One region of the Vibrio floridensis genome, then DNA from elsewhere that is predicted to be linked to it. Evidence: predicted binding sites of a transcription regulator. Region 1 holds the regulator's gene; each other region holds the start of a gene.
What was found. The regulator PurR, encoded in region 1, represses purine synthesis genes. The targets are predictions, from matches to a motif close to TNANGNAAACGTTTNCNTNA.

Region 1 (3,265 bases):
AGTCAAAGCGACGTAAAGGATGAAATAGCTGATGGCGGATAACCAGAAGTTATCTTCAATAAAGTGAGTTAAAGCGACTTGCTGCGCCTTAGCGTTTTCTAAGGTGAGGTATTGGCTAAAGTTAACACCCAATAAGATGATAGTGGTGATAAGCAACAGTCCGAATACGAGTTTTTTGTTCATTGATAGATTCTCCAGATAGCGTTGTAATCAGACCCGAGTGAAAAAGAAATAATTTCGTGCCATACGAAAAAACCACACCTGTAGGGGTGTGGTTTCTAGTCTATAACTCAATAGTCACTTTGTCTTACTATGAAGACAAGTTATTCACTAACTCATCACGTCGTTGTTGAGGGATAACGCTCCAATGCGTCCCTTTAATTGCGCCCTCAAGTGCCCACAACAGCTCTAAGCTGACTGAGCCCGTGTGTGTGTTTTTAATCGCTTGATACGCGCGAGCAGCGCCCTGCGATTCCAACTGTTCTACGGTTTCAATACCTGCCTTCTTCAACATTCGTTCGGTGGCTAAACGTAGGTTAGGGAGGTCTTTAAGTCTATCCGGTTTTGCAGTTGCTTGTTGCTGCTTGTCACTATTTGCACTCTTTAGTGCCTGTTTCGCTACGGACAGAAGCGCATTTTGGTCTTGCCAAAGCGAATCAGAGATCGCGTAGTACTTAGTGACAACTGGAAACCCACGCTTGGTGTAAACGTATGGTTTTAGTCCTTTCTTTTCGAAAAGTAATGTCGATTTTTGATCCGCGCGAATATGAAGCTGGTCTTTGACAACGAGCGCAAACATCGTCTCATCTGCAAAAAGGCCGAACCCGCCAAACATAGAGCGAGACTTTATCGCACCAAGTTGCTCAAAAAGCTTCATTGAATCTTTGAGTATCGGTTTATCCATGATGTGTTATCTCGGTGTAATTACAATTACGCCACCAAATCAGGTCCGAGAGATTAGCAAACCAATGCAAATACAATGTCATTAATGGGTAAACTTGTTGTTATGCATTTTTGCCATCGGTAACCCCGCTACCTACCAAATTATGAATGGTTTAGGCCGGAGGCTTTGCGTCCCACCTTTTCAGATGGTTTGCCCTGTGCGTGACACTTAAAGAATACGATTTCTATTGGAGTAACATCACATTTTGAGATTAAAAGTGTGACATTGCTTCAAGTAATAGCTGCAGTTAAGTGAATGAGTGCTCGATTTTAAGAACTGAACAGAATTTGACTTAACAAATCACTTACTAAGAATAAAAAAAAGCACCCAGACTTGGATGCTTTAGAATATTAGTGTTAACTAATTGATTTTTTTAACTGTGTCGCGAATAACGAGCTCTGGGTGCATTTCAAATATACGCTTATCGTGCTCTTTATCCTTAATACGCTCGAGAAGGATCTCAAATGCATTTTTACCGACACGACGTTTTGGCTGGTGGATTGTTGTCAATGGTGGCGAGAAGTATTCTGCCAACTCGATATTGTCGTAGCCGATCACAGAGATGTCTTCTGGAATACGAAGCCCTAGTTGTTGAAGACGGCTCATCAAACCCAGTGCCATGGTATCGTTGAAGCAGAAGACTGCCGTTGGGCGATCTTGCCACGACGCGATCTTGTCAGCTGCCATCACTGCCGTGTCGCATTCGAAGTTCCCTTCAAGGATCCAATCTTCGTTGACTGTGATATTGGCTTCCTTCATCGCACGTTTAAAGCCTTGGATGCGCTCTTGGCACGCGGCTTTTTCAAAGTGACCACTTAAACACGCAATTTTTGTATGACCATTTTCAATCAAGTACTTAGTGGCCAAGTAGCCACCTTCCTCTGAGTTATCGATAATTTTATCGGCTTGTGAGCTGATTGGGCCCCAGTCCATAATCACTTTAGGAATATCTGCATGCTTATCAAGCATTTCGCGTAGTTCTTCGGTGAGGTCTGAACACATCACCAAAATGCCATCTACGCGTTTTTCCGCAAGCATACGAATGTAATCACGTTGCTTCTCGTAGATACCGCCAGTATTACAAAGAATTAGTGTGTAGCCTTGACGGTAACAGTAGCTTTCTACGCCATCAATCACTTCAGAAAAGAACAAGTTGGTAGATTGCGTAACCAGCATACCAATAGTGCGGGTGGTGTTGCACTTTAAGCTACGAGCCACTGCGCTCGGTGCGTAGTTGAGCTCGTCAACCGCTTTCATGACTTTTTCTTGAGTGGCTTCAGCCACGAATCGGGTTTTATTGATTACGTGAGAAACCGTTGTAGTTGATACGCCAGCGAGACGTGCGACATCTTTTATTGTGGCCATAGGTATTGTCCTGTCCTAGGTTGCCAGTTGAAATGAAGTACATTCGTGGCAACACGGTTTGCTACCTTTCTCCGATTTCGCCTTAAAAGAAGACACACTAGAAAAGCAGCAGCTTAGCTTAAAAAAACACAAAAACCGCTGTGTTTCAGCGGTTTGCATTAAAATCATGTTTTATCGATTGCGGTCTCAATTTTAGACTGTGACGGCAAAGCTGGCAACCTAATCGAACCGCGAAATCTGTATCCGCGTTCACACTTTAGTGGTTAAAGTGTAACCGAGTGTTTGCTCTATTGATAAGGGCGTAATTATTATCCAACTAAATAGTCGCTGTCCAGCTTACAAAATGCGACAAGTAGTTTTATCGCACTGGAATAGAAACCAAATTCATCACATTCCTTTGCACGAACAGCAAAGCTTGGAAGCCAAGAGAGTAACATTTCTTGGAGAAAGTCGTTTTGTTCGACAAACGCTTCTTCCATGTGACGCTCTTGTTCAAGTTCATTGGAGCGAATGATGAGGTTGCCAAGAAAATCGAGCATGATGGCCAAGTGATCGGCAGGTTCATTCAATTGTTGATTGACCTGTACGCCATGTTTTTGAAGCCAAGCGTCCATTTTTTGTGCCGGCTCACCATTAAGCAGGCCATCTTTTGTGAGATAAATTGATGCGTATGGAAGCGCACCGTGTTTTGCGGTTTTCAAAAACAGGTCACAAAAATCCGCGGATAATTCCAGTTGTGCATCTTGACGGTCAACCAGACGATTGAGGGCATCGACAAAGTCATCAATCGATGGACGTAGCGAATCGTTCTCAGCCAATCCAGTTAAAAACGCTCTAATTTCCATGCTTTGATATTTATCGAGCTCTTTCTGTGTCAGTTCTTTGGCAAACAAGCTGGAAAGCCACCAATATATTTCCGCACGTTTTTCATTAAAGGCTTTTATCTCTTGCATCATT
Region 2 (3,265 bases), on a different contig from region 1:
CTTGGGTATGACTCAAAAAGGTCGTATCGAGTACGCTCTGAATGGCGGACGAGTAAACACAGACTTTGTCGACAATGTGGGTGGAGTAGACTGTTCGGACAATGAAGTGAACATCAAGATCTTTTTGAATGGTTTGGTGTCTCATGGTGACATGACGATCAAACAACGCAATAAGATCCTTGAATCGATGCAAGATGAAGTGGGTGATATTGTTTTAGATGACGCGTACCGTCAATCAGAGTCTATCTCTGTCACTGAACAGCAAGGTGTTAGCGTTGTTAAAGAGCAAATTCGCTTTATTCATACTATGGAAAAAGCGGGTTATCTTGATCGAGTCTTAGAAAACATCCCAGATGACGAGACGCTACTAGAACGTGAGAAGCTGGGTCAAGGGCTTACTCGTCCTGAGCTAGCAGTGTTGGTGGCGTATGGCAAGATGGTACTTAAAGAACAACTTGCCAATGACGAGATTGCCAATGATGATTTCCATGCTAAGCAGTTGATCGCCTATTTCCCTAGTGAACTACGTAACAAGTTCGCCGATCAGATGTCATCACATCCACTGCGTGCCGAGATCATTGCTACATCGCTTGCCAACCAAATGGTGAACGAAATGGGATGTAACTTCGTCACTCGTCTACAGGAGGAGACGGGAGCGTCGGTGGTGGATATCGCTAACGCCTACGGTGCTGCGCGAGAAATTTATGCATTGGGTGATGTCCTGAATCAAACACGCAAACTGGATAACGTTGCAAGTGCAGATGCTCAGTATGAGATCATGTTCCATGTGCGTCGCATGTTACGTCGGGTTGCTCGTTGGTTGCTTCGTAACCGCAGTGGTAAGAATACCGTCAGTGAGTTAATCGCTAAGTATCAAGCGGATGTGGATGTGATTACGCAATCTCTTGATACCATGTTGGTCGAGTCGGAAGTCGAGGAGCATGATGAACTTGCTCAGAGCTGGATCCAACGTGGTGTTGAATCAACATTGGCCAACCGTGTTTCTCGTTTGACCAGTTTGCAGTCAGCACTGGATATTTCTTCAGTTGCTCGTGAAACCAATAAAACTGTCGAAGAAGCCGCGAAGTTGTACTTCAACTTAGGCGATCGTTTATCACTACATTGGTTCTTGAAGCAAATTAATGGCCAAGCTGTTGATAATAACTGGCAAGCACTTGCAAGAGCAGCGTTCCGCGAAGATCTCGATTGGCAACAACGTTTGCTGACGGCACAGGTGTTAAATTGCATAGAATCAGGCAAGAGTGATGTGATGAATGCTCTGGATGTGTGGATGGAACGCAATGAAACCTCACTACATCGTTGGGAAAGCATCCTAAACGAGTTTAAAGTGGGCACCGTACACGAGTTTGCGAAGTTCTCTGTCGCGCTAAGAGAATTAGTGCTGCTCAACTTAAATTGCAGCTCAAACAGTTAGTGTTTTAGTTGTTTAAGATTAAAAAGCCCCAGTAACGGGGCTTTTTTGCTATTTGAGTTCAATAAACGAACAGCTCATTGTTGCGTTGTCACTTTTTGAAGTCGCTGCAAACGTTTGGTTCACAAGAGAAGTCGAAATTAATTGAAATAACACCTAACTAACTCATTGATAAAGTTGAGATAAGTCATTTTTAATCGTTAAATTGGATTTACTTTTACCTTTTTATTTGAAAACTGATGATTTTAAGTAAATAATACCAACCCGTTTACACGGGGCTTTTTTCTTTCGGAGGCACAATGCTTTACCGTCTTGCCAGAGCTGGCTTTTTTCAATTGGATGCAGAGAAGGCACACGATCTTGCAATCCAAAATTTTAAACGTTTTACCGGCACACCACTTGATCTCCTCTATCGTCAACAGCTACCACACCGACCAGTCGAATGTATGGGTTTAACATTCCGTAATCCAGTAGGCTTAGCTGCAGGATTGGATAAGAATGGCGAGTGTATTGAAGCATTTGACGCGATGGGCTTTGGTTTTGTTGAAGTGGGAACGGTAACGCCAAGACCACAATCAGGTAACGACAAACCGCGCCTTTTCCGTTTGGTGGGTGCTGAAGGTATAATCAACCGTATGGGTTTCAATAACTTAGGTGTTGACAACCTGGTTGAGAACGTAAAGAAAGCAAAATACAACTGTGTATTAGGTATTAATATTGGTAAAAATAAAGATACACCAATAGAGAAGGGCGCGGAAGATTATCTCATCTGTATGGAAAAGGTATATGAGTATGCGGGATATATTGCCGTGAATATTTCTTCTCCAAACACACCAGGACTTCGCTCTCTTCAGTATGGTGAAGCGTTAGACGAGTTGTTGTCTGAGTTAAAACGTAAACAAGCTGAGCTTGAAGAGAAGCATGGTAAATATGTCCCTCTGGCATTAAAGATCGCACCGGATCTTACCGATGATGAAATTAGCCAGATTTGCCAATCATTGATCAACAACAAGATCGATGGTGTGATCGCAACCAATACCACGCTTGATCGCACGATGGTTGAAGGCATGAAACATGCGCAAGAGGCTGGGGGCCTTAGTGGTCGTCCACTGCAGTCTCGTTCTACTGAGGTCGTGCGATTACTTCGTAAGGAGTTACAAGGTAACATCCCAATTATTGGCGTCGGTGGTGTTGATTCTTATGTTGCTGCAAAAGAGAAAATGTTGGCAGGGGCGGATCTTGTACAAGTATACTCTGGCTTCATCTATCACGGCCCTGGCTTAGTACGCGATATTGTTAAAAATCTATAGAATGATTCGCTAACATACTGACATAACAGCTTTTCTAACAGAAAAAAGAGGACTTGGTTTCCTCTTTTTTTTTATTCATTCGTTTGTAGAATCAAAACAGTTGGAGGGTAATTAAGCGTTTACCTCTGTGAATCAGTCAGTGTGAGAATAGAACGATGCTTAAACCAAGTGATAAATGGAGCTGGTATTTTGATAAGCCGTCAGGCCGTCTAATGCTTGACTTAGGCGATAGATATCTATTTCAAACCAATCTTAGTGATAAATTGCTGGTGGACTGCGCTTTCTCTTATAACGACTTCACAGTTGATGACGCGAGTGCCTTTCAGACTTTCAAAGAATGTCTGTCGTCGCTTGATTTGAGTGAATATCGCAGAGATGAGCTGACGCTCTACTGCGTTGCTGCTAAGCGCTTTCATAAGCCAGTCCAACCCAAGAGTTGGTTTTTCCATTCTACAGGTTTGGATTACCAACCCAATGAAGGGGAGCTTGTACAGCTGCAAAATGGCTTGAATCAAGGGCTATT
Region 3 (3,265 bases), on a different contig from region 1:
TTTTCTAGGTTTATATATTTGATTGGCTAACGATTCGCCTAGTTGATTGCTATCGGCTATCTTTTGGGGGACATTGTGCAATCGAATACATTTGTGACATCACTCTAATTATGAAATACAAACATCCGTTACATTGGTTATGGTGACGCAGATCACTGAATAGTTTTCGTTCTTGCATAGAATAACCTTCCATGCAATTACAAGGATTCACTATGAAGAGTCGCTTTGAGAACGCGCTGGCAAGCGCACCAGAATCACTTTCACGCCACTTAGCGCCTATCATTTTGGCTGCTGATTTTGATGCATCCCTTTCAACAGCTCAGTTTGATGAGTTACTCAAGCAAACAGGGATGACTGACAACCAATTGCGCGTGGCGCTACTTCCTTTTGCTGCCGCCTATTCTTACGCGCCCATCTCTGAGTTTTATGTTGGTGCGATCGTTCGTGGCCTATCAGGTGCTCTTTATTTTGGCGCTAACATGGAGTTTGATGGGGTCCAACTTGGACAAACGGTTCATGCTGAACAATCGGCTATCAGCCATGCATGGATGAAAGGCGAGCAAGGTCTTTCAGACATCACCATTAATTTCAGCCCTTGTGGTCACTGCCGTCAGTTCATGAATGAGTTATCTGGTGCCAAAGAGCTTAAGATTCAATTGCCAGAGCGCGAAGAAAAGAAACTACACGACTATCTGCCAGATTCATTTGGCCCATCAGATTTGGGCATCGAATCTGCATTAATGAGCCAAGTCCATCATGGCTTCACCACTGAAGATGATGATGCCTTAATGCAACGTGCGGTTGAAGCAATGAACTGTAGTCATGCACCTTATACGCACAACTTGAGCGGTGTGGCATTGCAAACTGAAAGTGGACGCGTTTATCTGGGTGCATACGCTGAAAATGCGGCTTTCAACCCAAGCCTTCCACCACTGCAAGTGGCATTAATTCAATTGCTTCTCGCGGGTGAGAGATTTGAAAATATTCAGTCTGCGGCGCTTGTTGAAAGCCATAAAGGCAAAATTAGTCACTTAGCATGTACCCAGTCAACACTGGAAGCTTTAAACCCCGATATTCCAGTGAGTTATCTCAGCTTATAGTGATATGTCGTCAGCCCTACTTTACGTAGGGCTTTCTTTAAAATCACAAAGCAAACGTTTGCTTTGCAGGTTAAATTGAGTATGATCGGCGGCAATTTTATTCTCTCTGATTACTTTTTAAAGGAAGCACTATGTTCGGTACCGCGACTCGCGAAAGCGCCACACGCGTATTACTTTTGGGCTCTGGTGAACTCGGTAAAGAGGTGGCGATCGAATGCCAACGTCTTGGGCTGGAAGTGATTGCCTGTGATCGCTACCCTGATGCACCCGCGATGCAAGTAGCACACCGCAGTTATGTTTTCGACATGTTAGATGCAAGCGAGCTAGAAAAAGTTATCGCCGCAGAACAACCTGCGTTTGTAGTTCCAGAGATTGAGGCTATCGCAACGGACAAGTTGGTAGAGCTCGAGGAACAAGGCTTAAACGTGGTGCCTAGTGCAAAAGCAACCAAACTTACAATGAACCGTGAAGGGATCCGTCGTCTAGCGGCAGAAGAGCTTGGCCTCACTACCTCACCATACCGCTTTGCAGACAACTATCAGCAATTTGTCGAAGCCGTTGAAGCCGTGTCAATTCCTTGCGTTGTGAAACCCGTGATGAGCTCTTCTGGCAAAGGGCAAAGCGTCATTAAATCTCCAGCCGATATAGAGAAAGCATGGCAATACGCTCAAGAAGGCGGTCGCACTGGCGCTGGACGAGTGATTGTCGAAGGCTTCATCAACTTCGATTACGAGATCACTCTACTCACCGTTCGCGCAGTTGATGGCGTGCATTTCTGTGCTCCTATTGGCCATCGCCAAGAAGATGGGGATTATCGTGAATCTTGGCAACCACAGCAGATGTCTGAAAATGCCATCAAAGCTGCCGAATACACAGCAGAACAGGTCGTCAATGCGTTAGGTGGCTACGGTATTTTCGGTGTAGAACTTTTCGTAAAAGGTGACAAGGTGATCTTCAATGAAGTCTCCCCTCGCCCACACGATACCGGGCTAGTAACACTGATTTCACAAGAAATGTCTGAATTTGCTCTCCACGTGCGTGCATTTACTGGCATGCCAGTGAACAAGATTGTTCAATACGGCCCTTCCGCTTCAGCGGTGATTTTGGGCAATGGTCAATCAGAGAACCTTCGCTTTGACGGTATGTCTGACGCACTTGAACAACCGCAAACCCAGTTGCGTCTGTTTGGCAAACCCGATATTAATGGCCGTCGTCGTTTAGGTGTTGTGTTGACACGTCGTTCTAGCACTGAGAAAGCGGTGGATGCAGCAATAGAAAGTGCTAAGAAAATCAAAGTCATTTACTGAACATCGTTTTTCGATTCAGCCGATTAAAAAGGGTAGCTCACGCTACCCTTTGTTATTTATCGTTTTCAATAACGTAGACTTCTTCGCTAAAGCGGCTTAAGCCTTGTTTTGCAATTTTGGGATGATGTTCATCCGCAATGTCTTGGTGTAAACGAGTCACACGCATGCCCGCAAATAAGTGTTCTATCTCTTTTTGAGTGACCGAAAACGGAGGGCCGGACATTTCTTGCTGAGGGTAATCTAAACTCACCAGTAAAATACGCCCACCAGGATTTAATAGACCACGAATGCGTTGTACATACTCCACTCGCATCTCTTCAGGCAACGCAATCAGAGCTGCACGGTCGTATATCAAATCTGCTTTACTGAGCGGAGCGGTGAAAAAATCCCCCGCGTAAATAGACAACTCATCAAACTGATAGAGCTCATGTTGACCGGAAATCGGAGTCACCGTCGGAGTGTAGAAGTGCTCTGCAAAAAACGATCGCACGGCAATCAAACTGAGTTCAGCCCCTTCAACGTGATCATGCTTCGTTGCCAACCACGCAAGATCTTCTGTTTTACCACAAAGTGGAACCAAAACCGTTTCTTCTCGCTTCGGTACCAACGCAGACCAAAAACGGGTCAATAATGGATTAACGTCCTCCAAATGGAAGCCAATTTGGTTGCTGGCCCATTTGTTGTGCCAAAATTCTGCATCTCTCATCGTTATCTGTATCTTTCTTTTGAACTGACCTGCGCCATAGCCTAACCAATAATTCACATTGAAAACAGTGAAAAATGGTTTTCGTTCATATTAAGTTAATCCTAGGAATGTAGAGTGTATGACTGAAATCTGGGGATTATGCAGTGTGTGAC
Region 4 (3,265 bases), on a different contig from region 1:
CATCACCTGAAAGTGGATTATCCAAATGGTGAAAAATGGACTAAGGCACCATTTGACTTTCTCCAGCTCAAACAGATTTTTAATCATTGGCAAACTGGCCTGAATGGGAAAGGGTGGGGAGCGCTCTTTTGGTGTAACCATGATCAGCCACGTATCGTGAGCCGTTTGGGCAACGATCAAGCGTATCGTGTTGAATCGGCAAAAATGTTGGCTGCCTCGGTTCATATGATGCAAGGCACGCCTTATGTTTATCAAGGCGAAGAAATTGGCATGACCAACCCAGGGTATACAGCGATTGAACAGTATCGTGATGTTGAAAGCACCAACATGTATCAGATCATGGTTGAGCAGCAAGGAATTGACCATGACGAAATGATGGCGATTTTGGCACAAAAGTCTCGTGATAATTCACGCACCCCAATGCAGTGGTCAGAAGAAAAACACGCAGGATTTACGCAAGGAGAACCGTGGTTAGCGGTGGCGAGTAACTACCCGAAGATCAACGCGGAAGCGGCGGTGGCGGATCTCAATTCGGTGTTCTATTTCTATAAGCGATTGATTGAACTTCGTAAAGAAGTGCCAGTGATCACCCAAGGTGATTATCAAGACTTATTACCCGAGCATCAGAGTGTGTTTGCCTATACGCGGACCAGTTCGGCTCAGCAACTGGTGTGCATCAATAACTACTACGGGGAAGATGTGGAGTGTGTATTGCCATTGGATCTCGACATGCGTAAAGCGAAATGTTTGCTGTCTAACTACCAAAATCAACCGAGTGCCATGGCTTCGCATCACCAAGTGCTCAAACCTTACGAGACTCGTATTCTCTTGATTGAACGTTAAGTTTGTTGTTCGTTATAAAGAACGCTAACGGCACGCCCCTAATACGTTCAAAGGCTTTGGAGGATCCAAAGCCTTTTTTTTTTGTTGCAGGGGTAAAACAGATTACTGATAACGAACCGAGTATCGATGCGGCTTATGATTCATCGCGAGTACTAGATTCAACGCAAAAGCGCCAAGAATCGACAGTGCGATCGTGGTCGGGCTGACAAAGAAAAAGGAAGCAAATAGGATGGTTGCATCAATTGCCATCTGCGATTTGCCCACTGAAACACCAAACTTATCTTGGATGTAGAGGCAAAGCACGTTAAAGCCCCCCAAGCTGGAACGATGACGAAATAGGATAAGCATTCCGAGACCCATTAACAGCCCACCCGCAATCGCGCAGTAAACTTCATTGATATGCTCAACAGAGATTACTAAATATAGGTTATCGGCAAAAATCGAGACTAAACCACCAGAAATGGCACTATTAAAAGCAAAGCGACGGCCATAGCGTTTCCAAGCCAATAAATAGAAAGGGCAATTTGCCAAAAAATACAACATTCCAAAAGTGAATGGAGTAAACTGAGTCACTAATAGAGCAAGCCCAGTTGTCCCGCCCGTCAGTAGATTGGCTGATTGCAGAAAAAAGACGCCTTGGGCGACGAGGAAGGTGCCGGTCAATATGGCGATCCAGTCTTCTCTACGTGAGTGTTTTTCCATCAGTGGTTAAATTTCATTTGCGATTAAGGGCGTGCATAGTAGTAAAAAGCTGATCTTTTTGGTAGCTAGCGGGTTAAAATTAGGGTAAACCTATGTAATTGTTGTTTTACAGGTGTGAAACGCAAAATTGACACTTTAGATTGCATTTTCGCTTAAGGATAAAGCCAAGATGAAATCTTTCACATGTCATCATGAAGAAACTGCATAGAGAAAAGTGAATTTTCTCTTTATGACCTGGATCAAATTATGTAGAATGCGCGCCATTATGGTGACGAAAACGTTTGCGTTGGGTCATTAACCAGTTTTTTTGCAACTTTCAGTCAAATCTGAGTCAGGAGATACAGATGCTTAAGCGTGATATGAATATCGCTGATTACGATGCGGAGCTATTCGCAGCTATCCAGGAAGAAACTCTTCGCCAGGAAGAACACATCGAGCTGATCGCTTCAGAAAACTACACAAGTCCACGTGTAATGGAAGCTCAAGGCTCTCAGCTAACCAATAAGTATGCTGAAGGCTACCCAGGCAAGCGTTACTACGGTGGTTGTGAGTACGTTGATAAAGCGGAATCGCTCGCGATTGATCGTGCATGTAAACTGTTTGGTTGTGAGTACGCGAACGTTCAGCCACACTCTGGCTCTCAAGCTAACAGCGCGGTTTACATGGCACTGCTTAACCCAGGCGATACAGTTCTAGGTATGAGCCTAGCGCACGGTGGTCACCTGACTCACGGTTCTCCTGTAAACTTCTCTGGTAAGCACTACAACGTTATCCCTTACGGTATCGATGAAGCTGGCCAAATTAACTACGACGAGATGGAAGCACTTGCGCTAGAGCACAAGCCTAAGATGATCATCGGTGGTTTCTCAGCTTACTCTCAAATCGTTGATTGGAAGCGCATGCGTGAAATCGCGGATAAAGTTGACGCTTACCTATTTGTCGATATGGCGCACGTTGCGGGTCTTATCGCAGCAGGTGAATACCCAACACCTGTGCCACACGCACACGTAGTAACGACAACGACGCACAAAACGCTAGCAGGTCCACGTGGTGGTCTTATCCTGTCAAACGCTGGCGAAGACATGTACAAGAAACTGAACTCAGCCGTTTTCCCTGGCGGTCAAGGTGGTCCTCTGATGCACGTTATCGCGGGTAAAGCAGTAGCGTTCAAAGAAGCGATGGAACCTGAGTTTAAAGCTTACCAAGCGCGCGTAGTGAAAAATGCAAAAGCGATGGTGGCTCAGTTCCAAGAGCGCGGTTACAAAATCGTATCTAACGGTACAGAAAACCACCTGTTCCTTGTTGACCTTATCGACAAAGACATTACGGGTAAAGATGCGGATGCGGCACTAGGCGCAGCAAACATCACGGTAAACAAGAACTCAGTACCAAACGACCCTCGTAGCCCATTTGTCACTTCGGGTATTCGTGTTGGTACGCCTGCGATCACTCGCCGTGGCTTTACTGAAGCGGACGCGAAAGAGCTAGCAAACTGGATGTGTGACGTACTAGACAACATCGGCAATGAAGCGGTTATCGAAGCGACGAAACAGAAAGTCCTAGAAATTTGTAAGCGTCTACCTGTTTACGCATAAGATTTTTGCTATTTGATCATCAAAAAGGCTTCCGGATGGAAGCCTTTTCATTTCTTATATTTCTTAGTCGAAACAGCAAATGGAATAAGAAAAGTCACCATTCAACCAAGAGTGTTTGAGTGGCG

Region 2: a site for PurR is predicted at 1,538-1,557, ahead of pyrD (quinone-dependent dihydroorotate dehydrogenase). Genes of this name have one in related genera too.
Region 3: a site for PurR is predicted at 1,147-1,166, ahead of purT (formate-dependent phosphoribosylglycinamide formyltransferase). Genes of this name have one in related genera too.
Region 4: a site for PurR is predicted at 1,815-1,834, ahead of glyA (serine hydroxymethyltransferase). Genes of this name have one in related genera too.

Annotation. Positions count from the first base shown of each region.
Region 1 covers NZ_JAKGCY010000002.1:99,675-102,939, forward strand. Annotated here, with positions in the region: gene LZU85_RS04810 (TVP38/TMEM64 family protein) at 1-183, opposite strand, end outside; gene LZU85_RS04815 (TfoX/Sxy family DNA transformation protein) at 311-904, opposite strand; cyclic di-GMP riboswitch class I at 1,020-1,108, opposite strand; gene purR (HTH-type transcriptional repressor PurR) at 1,304-2,308, opposite strand; gene torD (molecular chaperone TorD) at 2,617-3,264, opposite strand.
Region 2 covers NZ_JAKGCY010000009.1:37,650-40,914, forward strand. Annotated here, with positions in the region: gene LZU85_RS13995 (NAD-glutamate dehydrogenase) at 1-1,435, shown strand, start outside; gene pyrD (quinone-dependent dihydroorotate dehydrogenase) at 1,732-2,742, shown strand; gene LZU85_RS14005 (cell division protein ZapC) at 2,898-3,265, shown strand, end outside.
Region 3 covers NZ_JAKGCY010000004.1:27,895-31,159, forward strand. Annotated here, with positions in the region: gene cdd (cytidine deaminase) at 213-1,100, shown strand; gene purT (formate-dependent phosphoribosylglycinamide formyltransferase) at 1,232-2,407, shown strand; gene LZU85_RS08410 (thiopurine S-methyltransferase) at 2,460-3,113, opposite strand.
Region 4 covers NZ_JAKGCY010000006.1:219,157-222,421, forward strand. Annotated here, with positions in the region: gene treC (alpha,alpha-phosphotrehalase) at 1-843, shown strand, start outside; gene LZU85_RS12040 (YitT family protein) at 946-1,545, opposite strand; gene glyA (serine hydroxymethyltransferase) at 1,890-3,140, shown strand.